2 regions of the Oryzomicrobium sp. genome follow, and region 2 is predicted to be linked to the other one. Evidence: predicted binding sites of a transcription regulator. Region 2 holds the regulator's gene; the other holds the start of a gene.
The links. Region 2 encodes FliA, which starts transcription of late flagellar genes. Its sites were predicted from a motif close to CTAAAGTTNNNNNNNNNNNNGCCGNTA; they were not measured.

Region 1 (14,223 bases), on a different contig from region 2:
TCCCGATCGGGAATCTTCGATCATAGTCCGACCCGGCGCGGTCTGCCGGGTTCCTCCGGACACGGCCTTCGGTCCTGCGGCCGGTGTCCAATCCCGAACATGCCAGTGTTTTTTTGCGCTTTTTTGGCGCCCGACGTTCACACCCCAACGCTAAAAAGCTATCATATATAAGACTTGGGTCCGCTACTCGCGGATGCCAGGGAGTTTGGACCTTCTCGTGTGAGGATTGAGCCGTGCTGGAAACCTATCGTGCCCACGTGGCCGAGCGCGCTGCGCTTGGCATTCCGCCCCTGCCGCTGACGGCGAAGCAGACCGAAGAGCTGATCGCGTTGCTGAAGAATCCGCCCAAGGGCGAAGAGCAGGCGCTGGTCGATCTGATCACCCACCGCGTGCCGGCCGGCGTGGACGACGCCGCCAAGGTCAAGGCCGCCTTCCTCTCCAAGGTCGCCAAAGGTGAAGAGTCCTGTGGCCTGATCCCCCGCGCCAAAGCTACCGAACTGCTGGGCACCATGCTCGGCGGCTTCAACATCAAGCCCCTGATCGACCTGCTCGGCGATGCCGAAGTGGGCGGCGTGGCGGCCGAGGGCCTGAAGAAGACCCTGCTGGTGTTCGACTACTTCCACGATGCGGCCGAGCTGGCCAAGGGCGGCAACGCCAACGCCAAGGCCGTGCTGCAATCCTGGGCCGACGGCGAATGGTTCACCTCCCGTCCCGAAGTCCCCGCTTCCCAGAAGCTCACCGTTTTCAAGGTCACCGGCGAAACCAACACCGACGACCTGTCCCCGGCACCTGACGCCTGGTCCCGCCCCGACATCCCGCTGCACGCCCTGGCCATGCTGAAGAACCCGCGCCCGGGCATCACCCCGGAAGAAGCCGGCGTGCGCGGCCCGGTCAAGTTCCTTGAGGAACTGCGCGCCAAGGGCAATCTGGTCGCCTACGTGGGCGACGTGGTCGGTACCGGCTCCTCCCGCAAGTCCGCCACCAACTCGGTGCTGTGGTTCACCGGCGAAGACATCCCCTTCGTGCCGAACAAGCGCTTCGGCGGCGTGTGCCTGGGTTCCAAGATCGCCCCGATCTTCTTCAACACCATGGAAGACGCCGGCGCCCTGCCGATCGAAATCGACGCCGGCCAGATGGACATGGGCGACGAGATCGAACTGAAGGTCGACCACGCCAACGGCAAGGTCACCGCCCTCAAGAACGGTGCCGTGATCGCCGAATCCCAGCTCAAGACTCTGGTGATTCTGGACGAAGTGCGCGCCGGCGGCCGCATCCCCCTGATCATCGGTCGCGGCCTCACCGCCAAGGCCCGTGAGGCCCTGGGCCTGGCCCCCTCCGCCCTGTTCCGCCTGCCCCAGAACCCGGCCGATTCCGGCAAGGGCTTCTCCCTGGCGCAGAAGATGGTCGGCCGTGCCTGCGGCCTGCCGGAAGGCCAGGGCATCCGCCCGGGCACCTACTGCGAACCGAAGATGACCACCGTCGGTTCCCAGGACACCACCGGCCCGATGACCCGCGACGAACTGAAGGACCTCGCCTGCCTCGGCTTCTCCGCCGACCTGGTGATGCAGTCCTTCTGCCACACCGCGGCCTATCCGAAGCCGATCGACGTCAAGACCCACCACACCCTGCCCGACTTCATCATGACCCGTGGCGGCGTGTCGCTGCGCCCGGGCGACGGCATCATCCACAGCTGGCTGAACCGCATGCTGCTGCCCGATACCGTTGGTACCGGCGGCGACTCGCACACCCGCTTCCCGATCGGCATCTCGTTCCCGGCCGGCTCCGGCCTGGTGGCCTTCGCCGCCGCCACCGGCGTGATGCCGCTGGACATGCCGGAGTCGGTGCTGGTGCGCTTCAAGGGCAAGCTGCAACCGGGCATCACCCTGCGTGACCTGGTCCATGCGATCCCTTACTACGCGATCCAGCAGGGCCTGCTGACCGTCGAGAAGAAGGGCAAGAAGAACATCTTCTCCGGCCGCATCCTGGAAATCGAAGGTCTGCCCGACCTGAAGGTGGAACAGGCCTTCGAACTGACCGACGCCTCCGCCGAACGCTCCGCCGCCGGCTGCACGGTGCACCTCAACAAGGAACCGATCGTCGAGTACATGAACTCGAACATCACCTTGATGAAGTGGATGATCGCCAACGGCTACCAGGATGCCCGCACCCTGAAGCGCCGCATCAAGGCCATGGAAGAGTGGATCGCCAAGGGCGAGCTGCTCAAGGGCGATGCCGATGCCGAATACGCTGCCGTGATCGAGATCGACCTGGCCGACATCAACGAGCCCATCGTCGCCTGCCCGAACGACCCGGACGACGTGAAGCTGCTGTCCGAAGTCGCTGGCGACAAGATCGACGAAGTGTTTATCGGCTCCTGCATGACCAACATCGGCCACTTCCGCGCCGCGGGCAAGGTGCTGGACGGCAAGTCCGACATCCCGACCCGCCTGTGGATCGCCCCGCCGACCAAGATGGACGCCATGATCCTCAACGAGGAAGGCTACTACTCGGTCCTCGGCAAGTCCGGCGCCCGCATGGAAATGCCCGGCTGCTCCCTGTGCATGGGCAACCAGGCGCAGATCCGCAAGGGTTCCACCGCCATGTCCACCTCCACCCGGAACTTCCCGAACCGGCTGGGCATCGACACCCGGGTCTACCTGGGTTCCGCCGAACTGGCGGCCGTCTGCGCCCTGCTTGGCAAGATACCGAGCGTGGCCGAGTACATGGAGCAGGTGAACGTGGTCAACCAGAAGGCCGCCGACATCTACCGGTACATGAATTTCGACCAGATCGCTGAATTCCGCGACGTGGCCGACACCGTTACCCTCTGATCCACGGGTAACGATGCAGAAATAAAACCAAAGGAAGTAGCGAGGAGGGAACGGCTCCGCCCACAAGGCGGGGCCGTTTTTTTTTCTGGAGGCTGGCCGGGCAAGAGTCGCAGCCGGTCGTGATTCAAGGCGCCCGGTCGATCAGCATCGCCATGCGCCGGGTCACGGCGGGTACCGCCAGGCGGTGGATGGGAAGCACCAGGGCCAGGTAGATCCGGCCCAGCCGGTTGTGGGGACGCACCAGGGTCGAGGCGCTCAGGGCCGGCGTGCCGCCATCGCCGCCGTTGTCGTCGAGCAGCAGGGAGATGCGGAAATTCAGGTGCCGGTCGTCGTCGCCGAGCACCGCTTCCCGGCCGTCCAGGGCCAGCAGGCGGAACAGGCCGATCCGCTGCCCCACCGTGAAGGGAGGTGCGATGGGCAGCATCGGCCCGGTGCCGGTCTTCAGGCCGAAAGGGCGCACCAGGACGTTGCGCAGTGCCGTCAGGCGCGACAGCCAGGGCGGCACCGTGGCGAAGAACAGGGCCATCAGGCCCTCGGCATCCAGATCGCCCCGGCGCACCGGCAGGGTGAAGGAATCCCGGTAAGAGTAGGCGGCCTGTTCGCCGTGGAGGCGGGAGGCGAGGGGAATGCGGTCGGTGAGTTCGGGCATGGCGGCCTCGGGCGGTTTGAAGGATGCGCCGGACTCTAGCGCCGGCCTCGCCTGGGCGTCTTGTAGCGAAACGACACGGGGATGCTGGGCCTGGCTACGCCCCGGCTTTCTGCTCGGCGCGGTGGGCCGGAGCGCAGCCTAGAAGCCGGCGCTGCCGAAAAAATCCACGATCTGCCGGCGTGAGAACAGGTAGGGCCATAGGGCCGGATCGCGCTCGGCGCAGCGGCGCTGCCATTCCCCCGGGGAGTAGCCGGTGAAGTGGCGCATGTCCCGGCTCAAATGGGCCTGGTCGGTATAGCCCGCCTCGGCGGCCAGGCCGGCCCAGTCCAGGGAATGGCGCGCCCCGGCCAGGGCGGGGGTGTCGAGCAAGCGGGTGATCAGGGAACTGCAACGCAGTTGCTGCCGCACCTTGCGCCAGGGTTGGCCGAAGCTGGCGAGAAAACGCCGCTCGAACTGGCGCACCCCGATGCCGTGCTGCTCCGCCAGCGCTGCCACGGGACGGGCGTGCCAATCGGCCGGCAGCGCCAAGTCCGGGCCCGGCGCGGCGATGCTGCGGCTGCGGCGCACGAGAAAATTCTCGAACTGGGCCAACTGGGTATCCTCATCCGGCGCCGCCGCCAGGGATTCGGCCAGGGCCGCCACCTCGGCCCGGGGCGCCAGTTCTTCCAGGGCGAACAAGCCCTCGCAGACCGTATCGTTGGGTATGCCCAGCAGGCAGCGGAGCCCGCCCGGGCGCACTGCCGCCATCAGCACCCGGGTGCCGGGAGCGGCTGCGGCGAAGCGGGGTGTGCCGGTCCCGCCGCACAGGCATAGGGTGGGCATGGGTACGGGGCCGTCCGGCAGGTCGAGGCGGATGCTGCCGCGCAGCACCAGCAGGAAGATGGCGTGGATGCTGGCCGGCTTGGCATAGGGGCCGGCGGGCAGGGTGGTGACCAGCAGGTTCTGGATGAGGCCGGCCAGGGCGGGGGCTGGGGGACGCAGGCGGGTATCCATGGCGTCATGATACCGGTGCCCCCCGGGGGTGTTTCGCTCAAGGCGCGGATTCCGTTGGCGCCGGCGCGCTGCGGCGCACGGTGCCGCGGCTGCCGTCCACCTCCACCGTTTCACCCGAAGCGAGGGCGGCCAGGATGCCGGGCAGGTTGACCACCGCCGGGATGCCGAACTCCCGGGCGACGATGGCGCCGTGGGAAAGGTAGCCGCCGGTTTCCATCACCAGGCCACCGGCCTTGAGAAAGAGCGGGGTCCAGGCCGGGTCGGTGGAGGGGGCGACGAGGATTTCGCCCGGGGCGAGATGGATGCCGTCTTCCGGGCGGTGAATCAGGCGGGCCGCCCCCGTGGCGGTACCGCAGCCCACCGCGACGCCGGTCCAGCAATCCGCCCCGGCATTGCCCACGGCGGGTTCGGCGGGAGGTTGGGGGCGGGCTTCGGCGGCGCTGCTGAGGATCACTTCCGGTGGCGTCTGCGCTTCCCACTCGGCCAGGCGCCGCCGCCGGGCCGCCACCCGGGGGGCCAGGGCCTGGGCGCCGATGCGGCCCTTCAGGGCGTCGTCCAACTCGTGATGGGTGAGGTCGAAGACTTCCTCCCGGGAATGCAGCGTGCCCCGCTGCGCCAGTCGCCGGCCGGCTTCGAGCAGCAGGCGGCGACTGACTTCGGCGCAGGCGATGAAGGCGCTGCGGGCCCGTTCCCGGTCGCCGATTTCGTTGCGGGCAATGCCCACCAGCACCCGGGCCGCGAGCCGTTTTGCCCAGGGAAGCCCGCGCTGGAGCCGGGACCAGGCCGTCCGGGCCGCTTCATCGCGCCGGCGCGCGATGGCGCCCAGGTCCGCATCCACCAGGCCGGCCACCGTATCGAGCAGGTAGTCCGGACTTTCGCGGAAACGGGGGTTGCGCAGATAGCTTTCGTAAATGCCCCGGTGGCCGTAGCGGTCGAGGAAGTCGGCAAAGCCCCGGCGGAAGGGGCTGTCGGCGGGCAGCCGGGCCAGGTCCCAGGGGGCGCCCTGGCGGAGCCAGTCCCGGGCGGCGGGCTCGGCCCGGGCCGCACTGGCGAGGGCGGCGAGGTCGTAGCCCTGCTGGGCGCTGACGCTGGGCGGCCCGCCGGCCATTACCGCCGCCACGAGGGCGTGGCCTTCGCCGGGCAATTGCGTTTCCACCAGATTCACCAACTGGTACAGGTTGGCGCCGCCGGACCCTTGCAGGAAGGCCATGCCGATGCGGTTGCGGAAATAGGCGCGGTTGGCCGCGAGCCGTCCGGCCAGGGTGGCATCGGCCAGACCGGCCAGGTCGTCCTGGCGCCAGCGGCGGGCATCGGCGAAGGCCTGGGCGGCCTCGGCCTTGCCCTGCCGGCGCAGCGCCCGGGCGCCCACCAGGTAGCGCAGGGTGTGACGGACCCAGGCCAGCCGCCGCACCCAGGTGGCGGGCGGCACCGTGATTTCGGGCTGGTGGCCGCCCATCAGGCCGTTCATCTGCTTGGGCGTGATGCCGAAGCCGGCATAGCCTTCCCACTGCACCAGGGCGGCATTGATATAGAGCCGGCCGTCGAGGAGGGCGAAGCGCCGCGCGCCCGCCAGCAGGGGAAAGCCGGCGAGGCGATGGCCTTGTTCGAGCATGGTGTCCACCATGCCGCGCCAGTGGAACCAGTCCATGGCGTTCATGGGCAGGGGCGCCACGTCGCGGCTGTTGCCGTTGGTCCAGATGGCCGGCTGCCCGGCCAACTCCGGGTAGCAGTGCCAGGGCCGGGCGGTGACTGGGCGGGCCTGGGCGAGGTGGAAGCGCTCGCCGTCCCACACCCACTCGATGTCGAAACAGGGATCGGCGTAATCCAGGGCCTGAGCAGCATCGCGCAGCAAGCGGGCCAGTTCGACGGCGTGGGTATCGTCCAGCAGGGGGGCGGTATCGCTGCTCTCCGGCGGCAGCGTCTCGTGCCGGGTGCCGCCTCCGGGGGCCGGGACGACGCGGACGTTCTGCCGGGCGGGCTGGCGTTCGACGAGGATGAAGGCATCGTCGTCGCGCCGCTCTTCGAGGACGATCGTCTCGCCGTTCTCGCTACCGCCCACCAGGGCCTCGCCGAGGCCGCTCACCGCGTTGATCACGTAGCGGTCGTCCCGGCCGCTTCGCGGGTCGCAGGTGAAGGCGACGCCAGAAAGCCGGGCCGGGACAAGGGGCATCACCACGACCGCCATGGCGGCATCCGCATCGGCGATGCCCAGCCGTTGCCGGTAGGCGGCGGCATGGGCGGTCCACAGGGACGACCAGACGGCGGCGACGGCCCGGGCCAGGGCCGGGGCGCCGATCACGTTCAACTCGCTGCGGTGGATGCCGGCGAAGGACGCCTTTTGCGAATCTTCCTGGGGGGCCGAGGAGCGCACCGCCAGGGGCGTCCCTTCCCAGCCCCGCTTGCGCAGTTCGGCATCCAGGACGGCCAGCAGGGCGTCGGGGAGCGGCGGCGGGCGGGTGGCGTCGCGGGGCGCGCCGGTGAAGGCGTCAGCAAGAGCTGGGGCCGTGATGACGAAGCCGCCGGGCACCGGCAGGCCCAGTTGCAGGAGCTGGCCGAGTTGCCGTCCCTTGCCGCCGACCTGGGCGACCGGGGCCTCCGCGGCGGCGGCAAGATCCATCAGCGCGGCGATGGGGGATAGGGCAGGGGCGGCGTTCATGAGCGGACGTCCCCGGCGCAGCCGTCGAAAATCAAATCCACCATGGCATCCAGGGTGGCCTTGAGGTCGATCCCGGGAATCTGCAGCCAGCGCAGCAGGGCGCAGAGGTACATGAACTGGAGGGTATGGCCCAACTGCTCAGGCGATACGTCGCTGCGAATTTCGCCCCGGGCCTGACCGTCGGCGATGAAGCGGGCAAAGATCTGGTTCATGCCGCTGCGATCCTCCGGGCGGATCTCGGCGATGGGCTGGCTGAGGCGGTAGTGGATGTAGTGGGGCAGGTAGTCGCGCCCCCGCTCCGAGTAATCGGCGGAAAGGTGCAGGAACCGGCGCAACCGGGTGCGGGCTCCCAGGTCCGCGGGCAGGGCGGCGAGCAGGGTCGGAAGCTCCCGGGCCAGGTCCGCGTGCATGCGGGCCTTGACCAGGGCCTCCTTGACCGGGAAATGGTTGTACAGGGTGCCCTTGGCCACGTCGGCGGTGGCGGCGATCTGTTCCATGGTCACCTGGTCGTAGCCGTGGCTGGCGAACAGTTCGAAGGCAACCCGGACCAAGTGTTCGGCGGTCTGTTGGCGCTTGCGGGAACGGCGGCCGTCGGCCGAGGGCGTGTCGACGAGGGAGGGGGCTTGGGGTGAAGGTTCGGGGCGCATGGCGGCTGAAAATTTTGAACGACGTAAAAAATTATACGGCGTTCACTAATTTTTGCGCAACCACTGCGTAGGCGAGTCTGGGCGTGGCGTCGGTGTGGCGGCTGGAAAGGCCAAGAAGGATTTGGCTCAAGTTTTTTCAATAAATACCGATATATAGGAAACGGCCCGCGTTGGGTCTCATGACAAAGGAGAATGCCATGACGATTTCCTCCCTCGCCGGCAATGGTGCTGCTGCGATTCCTCAGGCTTCCCAGACGGGTAACGGCAATACCAGTGCAGCATCGGGCGCATCCACCGCGCCGGCCCAATCCCCGGGCGCCGGCGCGCGCAGTCAGTTGAACGTGCAGATCCTGAAAGCCTCCCTGGAAGTATCGATCCAGGCCGGCGACAATTCCCAGGCCGCCCTGTTCAGCGCCGCCATCGACAAGATCAACAGCGTACTGGCACCGGACCTGGGGCCCGATGCGGTACAGGCCGCCATGAGCCAGGACAACTCGCCGGAGGCCACGGCGGGGCGCATCGTCAGCCTGTCCACTGCCTTTTTCGACGCCTACGCCGCCAAGCATCCCAACCAGGACCCGGAAACCCTGGCACGCGATTTCGTAGACCTGATCCGGGGCGGCTTCGAGAAGGGCTTCGGCGAAGCCCGGGATCTGCTCAAGGGGCTGGGGGTGTTCAACGGCGATGTCGAGAGCGGCATCATGAAAACCTACGATCTGGTACACAAGGGGCTGGACGATTTCCTCACCGCCAAACTGGCCCTGCTGTCGGGCAATGGCAGTGGGTCGGGTAGCGGCGGCAATGCCTCAGAGACAACGGGCGGCGCCGCAAGCGGCGGCAGCGATAAGCCGGCGCTGGCAGCGTCCTAACCGCCAGGCGGCACGTCCGCCGTTGCGGTAAAACAAAACGGAGCATCGTGTATCGATGCTCCGTTTGTTTTGGGGCGCCTCAGCCTTCGTACATCCAGCGGCGGGTCAGGGGCAGGGGGCTGGGGTGGCCGTAGGGGGTGGCCAGAATCTGGTGGATGGCCATCCAGCCGTGGCGGAAGCCGTGGGCGCAGCCGGCCAGGTAGACGCGCCAGATGCGGTAGCGCTTTTCCCCGGCGAGGCGGCGGATTTCCTCGCCGTTGGCCTCGAAGCGCCGGGTCCAGTGATCCAGGGTGAGGGCATAGTGACGGCGCAGGTTTTCCACGTCGGCCGCTTCCAGTCCCGCCGCCTCAAGCTCGCGCAGGGCCAGGGAAATGTGGGGCAGCTCGCCATTGGGAAAAACGTAGCGGTCGATGAAGCGGCCGCCGCCCCAGGGGGTTTCACCGGAGCCCGGGTCGGTGGAGGTGATGCCGTGGTTGAGCACCACGCCGTCGTCGTTGAGCAGCTTGCGCAGGGTACCGAAGTAGCCGCGCAGGTTTTTCAGCCCTACGTGCTCGAACATGCCGACGCTGGTGATGCGGTCGAACTTGCCCGCCACGTCCCGGTAGTCGGTGAGAATCACTTCGCAGCGGTCGGCCACGCCGGCCTGGGCGATGCGCTCCCGGGCCAGTTCGTACTGGTGCTGGGACAGGGTGATGCCCACCGCCTTGGCGCCATACTTCTGCACCGCCCGCAGCACCAGGGCGCCCCAGCCGCAGCCTACGTCCAGCAGGCGGTCGCCGGGGCGCAGGCGGATCTTGGTCAGGATGTGGTCGAGCTTGGCGATCTGGGCCGCTTCCAGGGTGTCGTCGGGGGCGGTGAAATACCCGCAGGAATAGACCATTTCCCGGTCCAGCCAGAGCCGGTAGAAATCGTTGGAGACATCGTAGTGGTAGGCGATGGAGTCCGCATCCACCTTGCGCGAGTGGCGCACCGCATGGTGGATGCGGCCGTAGCGGCCGCGGGGGGCGAGGGCGTGGCTGGCGAGCCGGGTGGCGCCGTCGATCAGGGCGTGCAGCGGACCTTCCACGTCGATGTGGCCTTCCACGTAGGCTTCCCCCAGCCGGTCCAGGCTGGGGCGCAGCAGGCGGGTCAGGCCGGTGCTGTCGCGGATGTGCAGGGTGACGGCCGGATTGCTGCCCAGGGCGAAGCGGGTGCCGTCCCAGAGCGCGATGGCCAGCGGCAGGTCATGGCGGGCCAGGCGTTGGACGAAGTCGGGTAGTCGGTTGCGCCAGAACATGCTCTTCCTCCCAGGGCTGCGGAAGCGCATCGGCCCAGGGCGCCGAGTGCCTTCCCAAAAACCCTAAGACGTCGCCGGCGGTGGGGAAGTTGCAGCGGCGTCAGCCCTCGGTGCGGGGAGGGTGCCAGGCTTCGGGCAGGGCGTCGTTCCAGCCCCAGCGTGCCACCAGGGCGGCAAAATCGCCGGAAAGGGGGGCGCGCAGGACCAGGGGATGGCCGCTGAATGGGTGGATGAAGCGGGTTTCGACGCAGTGCAGGAGCAGGCGGTGGGCGCCGAAGTGTTCCTGGATCATGCGGTTGTGTCGGCCTTTGCCGTAGCGGGAATCGCCGATGATCGGGTGGGCGATGTGCTTCATGTGCCGGCGCAGCTGGTGCCGCCGACCGGTGAGAGGGGCGAGGGCCACCAGGGCGTAACGGCTGGTGGGGTAGCGGTCCACCGCGATGGGCAGCTCGATGGCTGCCAGCCGCCGATAGCGGGTGACGGCGTCCTGGCTGGCGCTGGCGGCCTGGCCGTGCTCGGCGTTGCGCCCCAGTTCGGGCGGGCCGTCGTCGCCGTCGTCCTGGCGACTGAGGGGATGGTCGATTTCGCCGGATTCCTCCGGATGGCCGCGCACCACCGCCAAGTAGGTCTTTTCCGCGTCCTGGCGGGCGAAGGCCTCGCCCAGGGCGCGGCAGTCCTCGGGGGAGAAAGCGAACAGCAGGATCCCCGAGGTGCCTTTGTCCAGGCGGTGCACCGGCCAGACCTTGCGGCCGAGCTGGTCGCGCAGCAATTGGACGGCGAAGCGGGTCTCGTGGAAATCGAGGAAGCTGCGGTGGGTGAGCAGGCCGGGGGGTTTGTCGATGGCGACCAGGTGCTCGTCCTGGTGGAGGATGGTCAGGCGCATCGGTCTGCGGCTATGTTCAGCAACCGCCCAGGCGGCGGCCGCTCAGGTGCTGCTGGATCTCGCCCATGCCCTGGATGGCCGGGGTGAAGCGCATGCGGCTTTCCAGCTCGAACCGGTCGGCACTGAACGTGCCAGAGGCTGAGCCGGCCATGGCCTGGCCGCCGCTGGTGCACGCCATGTCGTAAGAAAAAGTGCCGGCGCCGTTGCGGGCGTTGCTCACCTTGCAGGGATTCTTTGCGTCGCCAGGTGCGAGGTGCCGATGCTCGGCGATGTCCTTGGCGCTCAGGCAGCGCTGAAAGGTCTGGGCCGGCAGGTGGCCTGGAGCGCCGGGCATGGTCATCTCGACGTTGAATTCCCATAACCCAGGCTGCACATTCGGCTCGGCCGTCCCGGCGATGGCGGGCGGCGCCAGCAGGAGCATGGTGAGGCAGGCAAGGGAAACGATGCGGCGGGCGAGGGGCATGGCGGTCTCCGCTGGTGGGAGGTCGGATCGGTGGGGCCGGGGCGAGGCGGCATTGTACGCTCGGCGTGGCTGCTGCCTGGTACGGCCGACAACAAAAAAGCCGCCGGAAAACCGGCGGCTTTTCATGCGGCGACAGGCAGTCTTACTTGAGCATGTCGGCCACGGCGGCGCGCTCGCCTTCGAGCTCGTCGAGGGTCTTCTGGATCTTTTCCTTGGAGTAGGCGTCGATTTCCAGGCCGTCGATGACCTTGAAGGAACCGCCCTTGCACTCGCAGGGGAAGCCGAACACCACGCCTTCGGGGATGCCGTAGCTGTTGCCGGCGGGAGCGGGTACGCCCATGGTGACCCAGTCTTCGGAGCCGAGGGCCCAGTCGTGCATGTGGTCGATGGCGGCGTTGGCGGCGGAGGCGGCGGAGGACAGGCCGCGGGCGTCGATGATGGCGGCGCCGCGCTTGCCGACGGTGGGCAGGAACACGTCGTTGTTCCAGACAGCGTCGTTCACCAGGGCCTTGACGTTATCGCCGTTGGAGGTGGCGAAACGGTAGTCGGCGTACATGGTGGGGGAGTGGTTGCCCCAGACCACCATCTGCTTGAAGGAGGACACCGGGCGGCCGGTCTTGGCGGACAGCTGGGACAGGGCGCGGTTGTGGTCCAGGCGCAGCATGCCGTGGTAGTTGTTCGGGTTGGTGCGGCCGACCTTGATGGCGGCGGCGCGGGCGATGTAGGCGTTGGTGTTGCAGGGGTTGCCCACCACCAGGACCTTCACGTTCTCGTTGGCGTTCTCGGCGATGGCCTTGCCCTGGACGGTGAAGATGGCACCGTTGGCGGTCAGCAGATCGGCGCGCTCCATGCCGGGGCCGCGGGGGCGAGCGCCCACCAGCAGGCAGTAGTCGGCGTCCTTGAAGGCCACGTTCGGATCGTCGGTGGCGACCACACCGGCGAGCAGCGGGAAGGCACAGTCTTCCAGTTCCATGATCACGCCCTGGACGGCCTTCTGGGCCTGGGGCAGGTCGAGGAGTTGAAGAATGACGGGTTGGTCCTTACCGAGCATTTCGCCGCTGGCGATGCGGAACAGCAGGCTGTAGCCGATCTGGCCGGCGGCGCCAGTGACGGCGACGCGAACGGGGGCTTTGGACATGGTGCGACTCCTGTTAAGGCTGTCTATAAAAAAATGCTGCGTGGCGATTGCTGCATCCCTGGCCGGCAGGCGTGTTGCTGTGGGCGCGGGCGGGGCATGGGGGAGGGCAATTGTGCCCTTCCTGGCGTCGCCCGTCGACCCATGGGCGGTCGGGGTTCGTGAGCAGGGGGATATTAGGAATTAAGTGCTGATAAGTCAATGACCTATCATATGTCTTATATAAGATGTAAGAATAAAGTTTTAGAATAGACGTTCCCGACAATTTATGTTCAAATACCCGCCCATGAATCGTACGCCCACCGCGTCTCCGACCTTCTCGCCGCTCTACCGGCAGATCAAGGAGCTGATGATGAAGAGCCTGGAGGCCGGAGAATGGCAGCCGGGCGATGCCATCCCCAGTGAAACCGAACTGGCGGCCCGCTTCAATGTCAGCCAGGGGACCGTGCGCAAGGCCATCGACGAGATGGCCGCCGAAAACCTCCTGATCCGGCGCCAGGGCAAGGGCACTTTTGTTGCCACCCACGCCGATCCTCGCGCCTTCTTCCGTTTCCTTCGCCTGGTGCCCATCGACGGTGGCTTGCAGCCCCACGACAGCGAGCCTCTCGACTGCATCCGCGTCAAGGCCGGCGTCGACGCCGCCCGGGTGCTCGACCTGGAGCATGGCGCGCCGGTCACCATCGTGCACCGCTTGCTGCGCTTCGAGGGCGAGCCGGTGGTGGTGGATGAAATTTATCTGCCGGGCGAACTGTTCCCCGATCTTACCCTGGACGTACTCAAGTCCAGCGACAAATCCCTCTACAGCCTGTTCGAGTCCCGCTACGGCGTGCGCATGCTGCGCGCCGAGGAGCGCATTCGCGCCGTCGCCGCCGAGCGCGGCGTGGCGGAGCGGCTCCAGGTGCCGGAGGGCAGCCCCTTGCTGCTGGTCGAGCGCGTTACCTATACCTATGGCAACAAGCCGGTGGAATGGCGGCGCGGTTTCTACTCGACCCAGAAGCACGTCTACCTCAATGAACTGAGCTGAACGGGTGCGATGGCTAGCCGTCAGGACAGAGGTTTTCGGGGAAGGATATAATTTTCAGCTTGCCCGGCCCGGAAGGGGCGGGCGGGGTCCGCTGTTTCAGCGGGGAGTCTGCAACAAGAAGTAGCAGTAGCGCAGTAAGCGGGTCGGGCGGTCTGACCCGGAAGTGCCGGATGTTCCGGGGCTTCAAGATTCGGCCGCACTTAGTTTGAGGGATGAAGATACATGGCTGAGCTCACCATGAAGAAGAAACGTCCAAAGAACTTGGACCTCCTGACGATCAAGCAGCCTTTGCCGGCTGTCCTGTCGATTCTCCACCGCGTCAGCGGCGCAGGCCTGTTCCTGTTCCTGCCGGTGCTGCTGTGGCTGCTCCAGAGCAGCCTGGCTTCGCCCGAGTCCTTCGCCATGGTGAAGGGGCTGGCCGGCAACATCGTTGTCAAGGTCATCCTGCTCGGCCTGCTGTGGGCCTACTGCCATCACTTCTGCGCCGGTATCCGTTACCTGCTGCTCGACGGTCATATCGGCATCGAAAAAGAAGCCGCCCGCATGACCGCCAAGATTTCCTTTGCCGTCAGCCTGCTGGCGACGGTCATCCTGGGGGGGCTGCTGCTGTGGTAAATCGTATTGTTGTCGGGGCCGGCTACGGCCTGCGTGACTGGATCGCCCAGCGCGCCACCGCGGTCATCATGGCCGTCTACACCGTCATCCTGCTGGCGGCGGTCGTCGCCAACGGCGGCAGCACCTATGAAGCCTGGCACGGCCTGTTCGCCTCCGGCTTCATGAAATTCGCCACCTTCCTG
Region 2 (14,223 bases):
TAACAAAGGGCCTCAAGTTTCTCGCCGTTGTGCCGATAGAAGGATTTGCTAGGAAACTATTTCAGAGGCCCATCGTGAAAATCTCACCCTCTGCCACCCCACCGGCCAGTACCACCGGCAGCTACGCTGCCGGCGACGCGCGCGTCCGGCAGCAAACCCGTACCGAGGAAGCGCCGTCCGGCGAGGATGTGCGCGTCAGCCTGTCCCGCAGTGAAGAGGCCGCCAGCAGCGACAGCCCCTTCGACGCCGGCCGGGTGGCCGCCATCCGCCAGGCCATCAGCGAAGGCCGCTTCTCCATCAATTCCGGCGCCATTGCTGATCGCCTGCTCGCCACCGCGCGGGAACTGGTCCAGGGCAGCCCGGAACGGGCCGGCCGTCAGGCCTGATCAGTCCGAATGGCTACTGCCACGCCTCCCGCAGCCGCCACACCAGGTGAATTCGCTACCCTGCTGAGTCAGGAGGAGTCGGCCATCGGCCAGTTCGTCACCTTGCTGCAACAGGAGCAGGCCGCCCTCACCGCCGGCCAGGTCGACAGTCTGGACGCCCTGGTGGCCGCCAAGACCCCCCTGGTCCAGCAACTCAACCGCATCGCCGATGAACGCCGCTACCTGCTCCAGGTCGCCGGCTTCACCAATGACCGCGCCGGTTTCCACGGTTACCTGGAAGCTCACGGTACCGCGGAGATGCGCGCCGCCTGGGAACGCCTGCAATCCCTCGCCCACCAGGCCCAGGAATTGAATGGGCTCAACGGCCAGTTGATCTCCCAACGTCTGCAGGGGGCCAGCGGCGCCCTCCAGGTGCTCCTCCAGCGGCACCAGGCCGGTAGCGGTGTCTATGGTCCCGACGGCCAGAAGCAGGCCGGCACCGGCAGCCGCCTGATCGACTCGGTCTGAATTCGATCTGAACGGCGGCAGCGCAAGCGACCGGCGGCGATACTAGATGCCCCAACGGAAACGCCCTCTTGCGAGGGCGTTGTCATTTGCGCTGCTCCCCGGGGCCTACGACCGCCCCGGATTCTCTCGATTTCAGCGCCCCGGTTGTCCCCCTCCTCCGCCCAGGGCGGCCCCCACCGCCGAAGCGGCGGCAGGCGAAGTGGCCACACCGCCACGGCCTGCCGCGGCAGCGGCCTGGGGCTGCTCCGGTGGCGGTGCCAGGGGAGGCGCCTCCGGTTCGAGCGGGATGGCCGACTCGATCAGGATCGAGACGCGTCGGTTGCGCGCCCGGCCTTCTAGGCTGTCATTGCTTTCCACCGGCCGGTGCTCGCCGTAGCCGATGGCGGTGAGGCGCTGCGGCGACACTCCGGCATCGACGAACAGGCGCAGCACCGTGGTGGCCCGCACCGCCGACAGTTCCCAGTTGGAGGGGTACTGGGAGGTGCGGATGGGCACGTTGTCGGTATGCCCCTCGATCACGATGGGGAATTCGGTGGGCGCCAGCACCTCGCCGACCATGCGCAGGGCCTGGACCGAGGTCGTTTCCAGCTGGGCCTGGCCGGGCGAGAAGAGGACGCTGTCGGCGATCTCGATGGTCACGCCCTTGTCGGTTTCCACCAGGCGCACCTTGCCCTGGCGCACCAGGGGGGCCAACACGCGAAAGATGTCCTGGGCCACATTGCGCATCTTCTCGCGCTGGGCCTGGCGACGCGCCTCGCTCTTGGGGTCCTGCTGCACCACGATCTGCTTGACCGCCGCATTAGGCGTGGTAACCACCTGCATCTGCCCGGCCCCGACGATCTGCACGTTGCGGAAGGCCGACACCAGGGAATCGGACAACACCCGGTACTTGCCTTCGTTCACCGAGGAAATGGCGTACATCACCACGAAGAAGGCGAACAGCAGGGTGATGAAGTCGGCGTAGGAGACGAGCCAGCGCTCCAGGTTCTCGTGCTCGTCCTCGTGGCCGCGCCGACGCTTCGCCATGAAATCAGCCCAGGTAGCCGCGCATGCGGCCTTCGATGATGCGCGGGTTGTCGCCGTTGGCGATGCCCACCAGGCCGTCCACGAACATTTCCCGGGCGGTGACCAGGCGGCCCGCGTAGGCCAGCAGCTTCTTGGACATGGGGATCAGCACCAGGTTGGCCAGCCCCACGCCGTAGATGGTGGCGACGAAGGCCACGGCGATGCCCGCCCCCAGCTTGGAGGGATCGGTCAGGTTTTCCATGACGTGGATGAGGCCCATAACCGCGCCAAGGATGCCGATGGTGGGCGAATAACCGCCGGCGGATTCCCACACCTTGGCGGCCTGCTTGAGATCGCTCTCGTAGGCGCCGATCTCCACCTCGAGCACTTCCCGCAGGCGTTCCGGCTCCGCGCCATCCACCAGCAATTGCAGACCCTTGCGGTAAAAGGGATCGGTCTGGGCGGCAATGAAACCTTCCAGCGCCAGCAGGCCCTCGCGGCGGGAAATCTGGCTCCAATTGGCCACCTGGTCGATCAGTCGCTTGGTTTCCACCTGGGGCGGCAGGACCACCCACTTGAGCATGCGCAGGGCGCGGGTGAAGGTGGCCGACGGGCTTTGCAGCAGGATGGCCCCGAGCGTGCCGCCGATCACGATGACAAAGGCGGTGGGCTGCAACAGGGAGCCGATGTGCCCCCCCTCGAAAATCTGTCCTCCGACGATGGCAGTGAGGCCCACCACCAGGCCGATCAGGCTGATCTTATCCATGACGCCCCTTCTTGGTCTTCTTCACTTTTCCCTCCTCGCCCAACACCCGGGCGCGCAGCCGGGCGATGGCCTGGCTGTGCAGCTGGCAGACCCGGGATTCGGTCACGCCGAGGACTTCGCCGATCTCGCGCAGGTTGAGCTCTTCTTCGTAGTACAGGGCCATCACCAGTTTTTCGCGCTCGGGCAGAGCATCGATCCCTGCCACCAGCGTCTGGCGCAGCCCCTGATCCTCCAGCCGGCGCAAGGGATCATCGTCTTCGCTGCCGGCATGGCGGTCGAGAAACGATTCGCCCTCTTCGTCGGAGAAATCCTCGAAATAGAGAATCTGGTGACCCCGGGCGTCGAGCAGCAGACGCTGGTAGTCCGCCAGAGGCATTTCCAGGGAATCGGCCAGTTCCTGCTCGGTAGGCGGGCGGCCATTGGCATGCTCGAGCCGATGCACCGCCTGCTCCACGCGCCGCAGCTCGCGCCGCAGCCCCCGGGGCAACCAGTCGTTTTCGCGCAAGCCGTCCAGCATTGCACCGCGGATGCGCTGGGTGGCGTAGGTCTCGAACTGGGCGCCCATGCCGCTTTCGAAGCGGGTCATGGCGTCCAGCAGACCGATCATGCCATTCTGGACCAGGTCATCCACCAACACGCTGGCCGGCAAGCGCGCCATCAGGTGATGGGCGATGCGTTTGACGAGCGGGGCGTAATGCTGGATCAGCTGCTCCCTATCAAGCTGTCCGGCAGGGGTATACATCGGCTCTGGTACTGGCTATCCGGCAAGGACAGCGGTTGGCGTTATTTGTTGGCTCAAGTGTAACAGCTGTTGGGTGAACTGTCCGAGTCCCCCCGGCCCCTGAGAATCGGCCACTGGCCAGGACATCAGGTCGGCCGCCAGCATCCTGAGAGCATAGGACACCGGGCTATCCGGATAGGCGGCGATCACCGGCTGGGCCAACCGCACCGCCCGGCGCAGGGCCTCGTCGTGGGGCAGGGTCGCGGCCAGGTCCACCCGCACACCGAGCCGGCTGGCCGCCACCTGGGCCATGTTATCGAAAATGGCGGCAGCTTCCTCGGGCAGGCGGATGTTGTTGAGTAGCACCCGGAAGTGGCGCCGGCCGTAGGACTGGCTGAGGCGCTTGATCAGGGCATAGGCCTCGGTGATGGCCGCGGTGTCGCCCGACACCACCACCAGGGTCTCGCCCGCCGCCAGCCCCAGGGGGGAAACGCCGGACGGGGTTGGGGCGCCGTCCACCAGGATCACGTCCACCGGCCGATCGATACCCGCCAAGGTGTCGGCCAGGGCCCGCTGTTGGGCCGGCGTGGCGGCGGCCATGGCGCGCATCGCCTGGGCCACCGGCAGCAGGGTCACCCCCGGCGCCACCGGCAGCAACGCCTCGGCCAGGGTACAGCGGCCGCGCAGCACATCGAGCAGATCGGCCCGGGGCATGGCGCCGAACAAGGCGGCTACCGATTTTTCGCCGTTCTCGTCGAGGATCAGCACCTCCTGGCCCTGGCGCCCCAGGGTGGCGGCCAACTGGGCCAGGACGACGCTGCGGCCAACGCCGGTGCGGCCGGCGATGCAATTGACCACCCGCACCGTTTCCTGGCCGAAGATGCGGCGCAGCCCCGCCGCCTGGTCGGCATAGAACTCAGCCATGGCTGCCTCCGGAACTGGGCAGGCCGGCATTGGCCATTACCAGGGTCGGTTCGAGCCCTGCGTAACGGTGGGGCGAATCGCCGGGCACGTCGCGGAAGGCGCGGTGCAGCAGGTAGGTGCGGTTGGGCAGGTGCAGGTCTTCCGGCACCCGCTGGCCGTTGGAAACGTAGTGCAGCGACAGGCCATGGCGGATCACCGTGTCCAGGGCCGAGGCCAGGCTGGCCGCCTCGTCCACCTTGGTCAGGATGCACCCGGCCAGACCGTCGCCGGGCTGGTCGCCCCGGTAGGCGCGGATCACGTCGTCCAGGGTGTCGCCCTTGCTGGTGGCGGACAGCAACAGCAGGCGGCGCACGCTACCGCCGGAAACCAGCATGGCGATCTGCTCCTGGACGTGCTTGTCCTTCTGGCTCATGCCCATGGTGTCGATCAGCACCATGTGCTTGTGGGACAGCTCGGCCAGGGTCTGGCGCAGGTCGGAAGCGTCGCGCACCAGGTGCACCGACACCCCCAGGATACGGCCGTAGATGCGCAGTTGCTCGTGGGCGCCGATCCGGTAGCCGTCGGTGGTCACCAGGGCCACCTTGGCGGCGCCGTGGCGCACCACGCAGCGGGCCGCCAGCTTGGCGGTGGTGGTGGTCTTGCCCACGCCGGTGGGGCCGACCAGGGCATAGACGCCGCCCTGCTCGATGATGTCGGCGTCCGAAGCCAGGGTCATCAGGGAACGGTCCGCCGCCCCTTTCACCCAGATCATGGCCTGGGCCGCATCCAGCCCTTCGGGCAGGCCGGAGAGCAGCTCCCGGGCGAATCCGGGCGAAAACCCGGCATCGAGCAACTGGGCCAGGACCTGGGTCTTGCCCGGCTCGTGGCGCCCCGTCTCGGCCCAGCTGAAGCCAGCCAGGTGCTGTTCCACCACCTTGCGCAGGGCTCGCAGTTCGTCCATCACCGCCTGGGAAACGCCTGGCTCCTCGGCGCGTGGTAGGGGCTCGGGGCGAAGGGAACGGCGGGGTTCCGCGGCGATGGCCGCAGGCCGCTCCATGGCCGGCGGCGCCATCGGAGGCACAGGCGGCGGAACAATGCCGCGGGGCGCGGCCACCTCCTGCCGCACCTGGCGAAACGGGGCATAGCCGGCCTCGGCAGCGGGGCGCGGCAAGGGGGCGGGACGCTGTTCCGGCGGCGGAGCCATGCCGCCGGCCAGGTCGGCCAGGGGCATCGGCGTCGGACGGACCGGCGCCTGGGCAGCGGCAGCGCGCGCCGCGCTCAGACTGACGGAATAATCGTCGCCGTCGTCGCTGCGGGCGGCAGGCAGCCGGGGAGCGACCGGCACCGGCCCCTGCTCGTCGCGGGACGGGCCGGGGGCGATGGCCGCCATGTCCCGGGCGGCGACCGCCATGATCTCGACACCGCCGGCCACGCCCCGGTTGGACAGGATGATGGCGTCGGCGCCCAGGGTCTCCTTGACCTTGCGCAGCGCCTCCCGGGCGTTGACGGCGATGAATTTCTTGACGTTCATGACCTACCTCCGATGATCGAGGTCACTTTGATGATCTTCGTTTCGGGTACTTCCGCGTGGGCAATCACCTTGAGCTGGGGCACCGAACGACGGAGGAAGCGGGACAACAGTGCGCGGATGCTGCCGGGAACCAGCAGCACCGCCGGCAGGCCGAGCTCTTCCTGGCGCTGCGCCGCTGCAGCGGTTTCGCGCACCAGGGTGTCAGCCAGGCCCGGTTCGATGGTGGCGCCGTCGCCGGAGCCGGACACGGCCTGGACCAGGATGCGCTCCAGCTGGGGATCCAGGGCCATGACCTGCATGTCGGCGTTGCCCGGATAGAGCTGCTGGATGATGGCACGCCCCATGGATTGGCGCACCTGGGCGGTGAGAGCCTCGGCGTCGGCATTGCGCGGCGCATGCTCGGCCAGGGTCTCGAGGATGGTGCGCATGTCGCGGATGGCAATGCCCTCTTCGAGCAGGTTCTGCAGCACCTTTTGCAGGGTTCCCAAGGGGATGAGCTTGGGCACCAGGTCTTCGGTGAGCTTGGGGGCTTCCTTGCCGACGTAATCCACCAGGGCCTGTGTCTCCTGGCGGCCGAGCAACTCGGCGGCATGGGACATGATCAGGTGGTTGAGGTGGGTCGCCACCACGGTGCTGGAATCGACGACGGTGTAGCCAAAGGCCTGGGCCTGGTCCTTGAGGGCGGCCTCGACCCACACCGCCGGCAGACCGAAGGCCGGGTCGATGGTCTTGTTGCCGCTGATCTCGGCGGCCACCCGGCCCGGGTTGATGGCCAGGAACTGGCCCGGATAGGCGTCCCCGCCGCCGATCTCCACCCCCTTGAGCTGGATACGGTAGGCGTTGGGCTTGAGTTCCAGGTTGTCGCGGATGTGCACCGAGGGGACCAGGAAGCCGATTTCCTGGGCGAATTTCTTGCGGATGCCGCGGATGCGCTTGAGCAGCTCGCCGTCCTGGTTCTTGTCCACCAGCGGGATCAGGCGGTAACCCACTTCCAGGCCGAGCACGTCCACCGGCAGCACGTCGCTCCAGCTGGCCTCCTGGGCTTCCTGGGGCGGTTTGGCCTGGACTGGCACCGGTTTGGCCTTGGCCACCTCGGTGGTTTTCTTCGACAGATGCCACGAGTAGTAGCCCAGGGTGCCGGCAAAGAGCAGGAAGACCAGGTTGGGCATGCCCGGGATGATCCCCAGGCCGCCGACGATCACCGCCGTCACGCCCATCACCCGGCTATTGGAGAGGAGCTGGCTGAGGAACTGCTGGGCGATCGGCTCGTTGTCGCCGACCCGGGTCACCACCATGCCGGCGGCGATCGAGATCATCAGGGCGGGAATCTGGGCCACTAGCCCGTCGCCGATGGTCAGCAGCACGTACTGCTTGGCGGCGGTGGCGGCATCCATGTTGTGCTGGAGCACGCCGATGACCAAGCCACCGACCACGTTGATGAGCATGATGACGATACCGGCCACCGCGTCGCCGCGCACGAACTTGGACGAACCGTCCATGGAGCCGTAGAAGTCGGCCTCGGTGGCGATCTCTGTGCGGCGCTTGCGTGCCTCGTCCTCGCCGATCAGGCCGGCGTTGAGGTCGGCGTCGATGGCCATCTGCTTGCCGGGCATGGCATCGAGGGTGAAGCGGGCCGACACTTCGGCCACCCGGCCGGCGCCCTTGGTGACCACCACGAAGTTGATCACCACCAGGATGAGGAAGACGATCAGGCCGATGGCGTAATTGCCGCCCACCAGAAAGTGGCCGAAGGCCTCGATCACCTTGCCGGCGGCATCCGGCCCTTCGTGGCCGTGCAGCAGCACCACCCGGGTGGAGGCCACGTTGAGCGACAGGCGCAGCAGGGTGGTGACCAGCAGCAGGGTCGGGAAGACCGAGAAGTCCAGGGGCTTCTGGGTGTTGATGGCGGCCAGCAGGACGATGATCGACAGGGCGATGTTGAAGGTGAACAACACGTCCAGGGCGAAGGCGGGCAGCGGCAGCACCATCATCGCCAGGATCATCAGAATGAGGATCGGCCCCGCCAGCTGCTGGGGCGAGAGGCGGCTGAACAAGCCGCGCAGGACGGCGCTGGCTTCAGCCATTCAGCGCTCCCGCCAGCGCAGGCTCTTCAGGCGCCGGAGGCACCAGTTCGGGCGGCACCGGCAGATCCCGGGGCGGCACCGGATAGTCGCCCCCCTCGCTGCGGTAGCGGCGCAGCTGGTAGACGTAGGCCAGCACCTCGGCCACGGCGGTATACAGGTCGCCGGGGATTTCCGCCTCCAGCTCCACATGCTTGTACAGGGCCCGGGCCAGGGGCGGAGCTTCGAGGAACGGCACGCCGTTCTCGGCGCCGATCTCGCGGATCTTCAGGGCCAGCACGCCCAGACCCTTGGCCACTACCTTGGGGGCCTTCATGCCGGCCTGGTAGGCCAGGGCCACGGCGAAGTGGGTGGGGTTGGTGACGATCACGTCGGCCTTGGGAATTGCGGACATCATGCGTTTGCGCGCAGCTTCGCGCATCAGCTGGCGGATGCGGCCCTTGACCTCGGGGCTACCCTCCATCTCCTTCATTTCCTGCTTGACCTCTTCCTTGGTCATCTTCAGCTTGTCATAGTACTGCCACAGCTGGAAGGGCACGTCCGCCGCCACGATCAGGACCATGGCCGAGGCAATCACCAGGAAGCTCCAGGCCATCAGGTGGCCGGCGTCGGCCAGGCCGGATTCCAGGGGCTGGGACGCCAGGCCGAGCAACTGGTCGATCTCGCGCCAGATCACCCAGATCGCCACACCGCCCACCAGGCCCGCCTTGACCACGGCCTTGAGCAGTTCCACCAGGCCGTTCCAGGAAAAGATGCGCCCGATTCCGTTCATCGGGTTGAGGCGATTGAACCGGGGCGAGAAGGCCTGGGCCGAGAAATGCCAAGCGTTGAGGAAAACCGGGGAGGCAAGGGCGGCAACGATCAGCACCAGGAACAGGGGCCACAGGGCGAACACCGCATCGGTGGCCACATCAGCCAGACGCATCACCAGGACGTTGGAATCGGTGGCGAGCTGGCGGTCCCAGGCGAAACCCTTCTTGAACACCCGGAGCATGCGATCCACGAAATAGCCGCCCAGGGTCCACATCACGGCGGCGCCGGCGATAAGGACGAGAAAAGCGCCCAGTTCGCGAGACTGGGGAACCTGGCCCTCTTCCCGGGCCTTTTCGAGCCGTCTGCCTGTTGGCTGCTCTGTTCGTTCGAGATCGCTGTCTTCAGCCATACCGGGTGCGCTTTACGTTGGCCGTATTATAGAAAAATCCAGAAAAATTAAATAGCTAACCAATTCATTTTCATGTCGTTTTTAAAGTTTTCCAGCCTGTCAAGCCTGCAACTCAATCCCGACGCGATACCGTAGAAATGAAAAAGCGGGGCGTGAGCCCCGCTTTTTCATCCGGCAGTGGTGAGCCCGGTCAGTGCACTTCCAGGGCGCGCAGGCTGCGGCTGTCGGAATCGAGGTGCTGCCCCATGTCCGCCAGCAGTTCCTTCATGTCCAGAATCAGCACGATCTGGCCGTTGGACAGGGTGGTGACCCCGGCCACGCCGCGGGGGCGGAAATCCTCGAGGGACTTGATCACCGCGTCGTCGCGGCCGGCAAAGTTGTCCACGCCGAGGATGAAGCTCTTTTCCGCAGTCTGCATCAGCACGCCGTAATCGGCCGGACGCTCCTGGGGCCAGCCCAGCAGCTTGGCCAGGGATACCACGGGCAGGATCTCGCCGCGCACCACCAGGGTTTCCTTGCCGCCCACCTCCTGGATCTTGCTGCGATCCACCGGCAGGATTTCGCGGACCAGCGAGAGCGGCAGGGCGAACGGCTGGTCGCCGAGCAGCACCAGCAGCACCGGCAGGATCGCCAGGGTGAGCGGCAGGGAGATGATGAACACCGACCCCTTGCTCGGCTCGGAGCGGATTTCGACCGAACCGTTGAGCTTCTGGATGTTGGTCTTGACCACGTCCATGCCCACGCCCCGGCCGGACACGTCGGAGGCCTGGGTCTTGGTCGAGAAGCCGGGCAGGAAGATCAGGTTGAGGCTCTGGCGCTCGTCCAGGGTGTTGGCCTCTTCCTCGGAGATCAGGCCCTTTTCCACCGCCTTGGCGCGGATGCGCTCGGCGCTCATGCCGCGGCCGTCGTCGGCGATGATCAGCAGGATGTGGTCGCCCTCCTGGCGCGCTTCCAGGCGCACCAGGCTCTTAGCCGGCTTGCCGGCGGCGGCCCGCTCTTCCGGGCCTTCCACGCCGTGGTCCACGGCGTTGCGGATGAGGTGGATGAGGGGGTCGGCCAGATCCTCGATCATGGTCTTGTCCACCTCGGTTTCCTCGCCGGCCAGCACCAGCTCCACGTCCTTGCCCAGTTGGCGGGCCAGGTCCCGGGCAATGCGCGGGTACTTCTGGAAGAGGCGGCCGATGGGCTGCATGCGGGTCTTCATCACCGCGTTCTGCAGGTCGGACACCAGCAGGTCGAGCTGGGAGACGGCCTGGTCCAGGGCATGCAGGGTGTCGGCGTCGTTCTTGCCGGCCAGGATGTCCACCCGCAGGCTGGTCAGGCGGTTCTTGGTCAGGCCGATCTCGCCGGACAGGTTGAGCACCTGGTCGAGGCGGGCCGTATCGACGCGAATGGTGTTCTCACGCACCCGCTCCTCGACGCGGCGGCCGGCCGGCACGGCGGCACCGGGCTTGTCGACAGCGCGGCGGCCGTAGGGCGGCGGCACCGGAGTCACCGTGGCACCGGCGGGGGCCGCGGGCGCGGTTGCGGCCGCAGCGGCCGGCGTCTGGGGCGGGATCACGGCGGGCACGCCGGTGATCGCAGCATGGAGCACCGCCCAATCGGGCCCGCCATCGGCGGCCGCGGGGATCGTGCCAGCGGCGGCGGGAGCAGAGGCGGCCACGGGCGCGGCCGTCGGTGCGGCAGCCGCACCCGGAACTGCGCCCGCCTCAAGGGTGTGGCGCAGGGCGGCGATCAGGGCATCGTCGGCGGGCCGGGGCTGGACGCCGCCGGAGAGCTCGCCGAACATGTCGCGCACGCCCTTGGTGGCCGCCATGATCAGGTCCATCAACTCCGGCGTGAGGTGCATCTCGGAGTTGCGCAGCCGGTCGAACAGGTTCTCGGTGAGATGGCACAGGGTGACCAGCTCGGTGGCGTTGAGGAACCCGGCACCGCCCTTGATGGTGTGGAAGCCGCGGAAGATATCGTTCAGCAGTCCCCGGTCTTCCGGGTTCTTTTCCAGGTCCACCAGCTTGTTGTCCACATCGGACAGGAGGTCGTGGGCTTCCTGCAGGAAATCCTGCAGAAGATCCTCCATCCCGGCGAAATCGCTCATCGTCTTGCTCCTAGAAACCAAGGCTTTCCAGCAGGTCGTCCACCTGCTGCTGGCTGCCGACCACGTCGGTACGCCCTTCGGGATTGATCACCGGGCCGTTGAGCAGCGAATCCACCGCGTCGCTGCGCCGCGCCTCGGGCATCGCCTCCACCAGCACCTTCATCAGCCCCTCTTCCAGATCCTGGGAGAGGCTGACGATCTTCTTGATGACCTGGCCGGTGAGATCCTGGAAATCCTGGGCCATCATGATTTCCATCAACTGGTCGTTGGTGGCGCTGGCCTTCTGGGGCACCTGGGTCTTGAGGAAGTCCCGGGTTTCCGCCGCCAGGGCCTTGAACTCCTCGACCGACATCTGGTTGGCGTAGACCTTGTCCCAGCGCCCGCCCAGCGTTTCGGCGCTGGTCTGGAGCTCGTCCTGGATCGGCTTGGCGATGTCGGTGGCGTTAAGCACGCGGCAGGCGGCCTGCTCGGTCAGGTTGGCCACGTAGGCCAGCCGGTCCTTGGCATCGGGCAGCGCCGACATGGTGTTTTCGAGCAGCTTGTCGTAACCCAGTTCGCGCAGGGTGTCGTGCAACTGCCGGGCCATCTGGCCGATGCGGTTGAACACCCGATCCTGGCCAGGCCAGGATTCGCCGGCACCGGCCGCCACGATCAGGGCGCGGGGCACTTCGCGCAGGGCCTCCACGGTGCTGGCGACTTCCGGCTCGGCAGCCGGCACGCTGGTGCCGGCCACCGAGTCGAACAGGGCTTGAAGCTCGTCGGAATCCCCGGCCGCTCCCGCGCTGGCAGGCGCGGCGGGTGCTGGCGCAGGCGCCGGGGCAGGTGCGGCGGGCGCTTCCTGCGGGAGGGTCGAGGAGATGCTGTCGAACAGGGCCTCCAGCTCTGCGCTGTCGCCCGCCTCCCCAAAATTGGCCGGATTGCTCATCAATCAGACCCCCATCTTTTCAAAAATCTTCTGCAGCTTTTCGCTCAACACCGCCGACGTGAACGGTTTGACAATATAACCGCTCGCGCCGGCCTGGGCCGCTGCGATGATGTTCTCGCGCTTGGCCTCGGCGGTGATCATCAGCACCGGCAGGTGTTTCAGCGTCGGTGTGGCGCGGATGGTCTGCAGCAGGGTAAGTCCATCCATGTTCGGCATGTTCCAGTCGGTGACGACGAAATCGATGCCGCCAGCCTGGAGTTTTTGCAGGGCGATCGCGCCGTCCTCGGCTTCGTCGACGTTGGTGAAGCCTAGCTCCTTGAGCAGGTTGCGGACGATTCGACGCATGGTCGAAAAGTCGTCCACCACCAGGAATTTCATCTTGGGATCGGGCATGGCGTGACTCCGGTTCTAATTCTTAGCGGGTGTCTCTGAGGGGGAAGGAATCAACGTTCCACGAGGGGGCGCAGGGTATCGGCCAGGATTTCGGCGTCGAATTTCCCCACGTAGGCATCGACACCCACCGCCTTGCCCATGGCGCGGTTGGCTTCGGACGACAGGGAGGAGTGCATCACCACCGGCACCCCGTCGAAGCGGGGGTCGGCCTTGATGTTCTTGGTCAGGACGTAGCCGTCCATTTCCGGCATTTCGGCATCCACCAGGATCAGGCGAATCTCGTCGCGCACCGACTTGTGGATCTGCTGGCAGTGGGCGGCGATGGCCTGGAGCCGTGACAGGGCCTCGGCGCCGTTGGTGGCATGCTTGTGCTTGACGCCGAGCTTGTCGAGCACCTCAGCGATCTTCTTGCGGGCGACGATGGAATCGTCGGCGAAGAAGACGGTAGTGTCCTCCTCGACGCTGGCCGGGGCGATGTCCACCACCACGGCCTCGCCGAAGGCGTTGGCCAGGATCTGCTCCACATCGAGGATCGATACCAGGTGGCCGCCTTCGAGCTCGATGACGGCGGAAATGAGGCCCTGGTTGGCGACCAGCACCGATTCGGGCGCCTTCACCTTTTCCCAGTCCACCCGGATGATACGATCCACCTCGTCCACCAGGAAGCCCAGGGTGCGGCGGCTGTATTCGGCCACCATCATCGACTTGCCGATGGCCGGCGCCTCGCCGTCCAGTTGCAGGAAGGAGGACAGGGACAGCACGGGAATGACATTGCCGCGCAGGGAGATCAGGCCTTCCACGCCGCGGGGCATGTTGGGAGTTCTGGTGATGTGGGGGGTTCGCCCCACTTCGCGTACCTTGAACACGTTGATCCCGAAGGTTTCCCGGGTGCCCAGGGAAAACAGCAGGATTTCCATCTGATTGGAGCCGGCCAGCTTGGTGCGGGCATCCACGCTTTCCAGCAGGTTTTTCTTGTCAGCAAGATTCATCGTCATCGTCCCCTGCGAACCTTATTCCGCCTCGACGGGCAGAGATGCCCCCAGGCGCCGGGCCAGGGTTTCGGCCAGACGCTGCGGTTCGAACTTGGCCACGTATTCGTCAACGCCGACCGACAGGCCGAGCTTCTGGTTGGACATACCGGACAGGGACGAATGCATGATCACTGGAATGTTGGCGAAGCGCGGATCGGTCTTGATCTGCTTGGTCAGCATGTAGCCGTCCAGTTCAGGCATCTCGATATCGGTGAGCACCAGGCTCACCACATCGCTGGTCGGCTTGCCCTGGCCCTGGGCGTAGGTGGCCAGCTTCTCCAGTTCGGAGAGAGCTTGGCGGCCGTTGATGGCCGCCACGTAGCGCACGCCCATGGCGTCGAGGGTGCGCTGAATCTGCTTGCGGGCGACGATGGAGTCGTCGGCGAAGAGCACGGTACAGTCGGGCCGGTCGATCGGGCGGATCGTGCGGAACTGGAATTCGTCGTCGTAGCGGGAGGTCTCGGAAAGCACCTTCTCCACGTCCATCATCATCACCAGCCGGTTGTCGCGCAGCTCGGTCACGGCGGTGACCAGGCCGCCCATCTCGGCCACCAGCATTTCCGGGGGCACCCGCATCTGGCTCCAGTCCAGGCGCAGGATGGTATCGACGGCTTCGACCAGGAAGCCCTGGGTGTGGCCGTTGTACTCGGTGACGATCATGATGTCCCGGGGCGACTCGGTCTGGACGCCGGCATACTTGGCCAGGTCCACCACCGG

Region 1: V7Z98_RS14615 (DUF5610 domain-containing protein) is a predicted target of FliA. The motif match lies at 7,902-7,928, and genes of this name have one in related genera.

The regions. Positions count from the first base shown of each region.
Region 1 is NZ_DAISLS010000014.1:59,623-73,845, forward strand. Features, by position in the region: gene acnB (bifunctional aconitate hydratase 2/2-methylisocitrate dehydratase) at 234-2,831, shown strand; gene V7Z98_RS14595 (DUF2867 domain-containing protein) at 2,956-3,480, opposite strand; gene V7Z98_RS14600 (helix-turn-helix domain-containing protein) at 3,619-4,473, opposite strand; gene V7Z98_RS14605 (PEP/pyruvate-binding domain-containing protein) at 4,511-7,129, opposite strand; gene V7Z98_RS14610 (TetR/AcrR family transcriptional regulator) at 7,126-7,776, opposite strand; gene V7Z98_RS14615 (DUF5610 domain-containing protein) at 7,974-8,645, shown strand; gene V7Z98_RS14620 (SAM-dependent methyltransferase) at 8,725-9,921, opposite strand; gene V7Z98_RS14625 (pseudouridine synthase) at 10,022-10,804, opposite strand; gene V7Z98_RS14630 (DUF3617 domain-containing protein) at 10,821-11,267, opposite strand; gene V7Z98_RS14635 (malate dehydrogenase) at 11,410-12,405, opposite strand; gene V7Z98_RS14640 (GntR family transcriptional regulator) at 12,689-13,426, shown strand; gene sdhC (succinate dehydrogenase, cytochrome b556 subunit) at 13,649-14,041, shown strand; gene sdhD (succinate dehydrogenase, hydrophobic membrane anchor protein) at 14,035-14,223, shown strand, end outside.
Region 2 is NZ_DAISLS010000012.1:19,330-33,552, reverse strand. Features, by position in the region: gene flgM (flagellar biosynthesis anti-sigma factor FlgM) at 75-386, shown strand; gene V7Z98_RS12740 (flagella synthesis protein FlgN) at 396-893, shown strand; gene motD (flagellar motor protein MotD) at 1,026-1,919, opposite strand; gene V7Z98_RS12730 (flagellar motor protein) at 1,924-2,664, opposite strand; gene V7Z98_RS12725 (RNA polymerase sigma factor FliA) at 2,657-3,406, opposite strand; gene V7Z98_RS12720 (MinD/ParA family ATP-binding protein) at 3,422-4,309, opposite strand; gene flhF (flagellar biosynthesis protein FlhF) at 4,302-5,819, opposite strand; gene flhA (flagellar biosynthesis protein FlhA) at 5,816-7,903, opposite strand; gene flhB (flagellar biosynthesis protein FlhB) at 7,896-9,062, opposite strand; gene V7Z98_RS12700 (chemotaxis protein CheA) at 9,253-11,157, opposite strand; gene cheZ (protein phosphatase CheZ) at 11,168-12,082, opposite strand; gene cheY (chemotaxis response regulator CheY) at 12,086-12,475, opposite strand; gene V7Z98_RS12685 (chemotaxis protein) at 12,526-13,464, opposite strand; gene V7Z98_RS12680 (chemotaxis protein) at 13,486-14,223, opposite strand, start outside.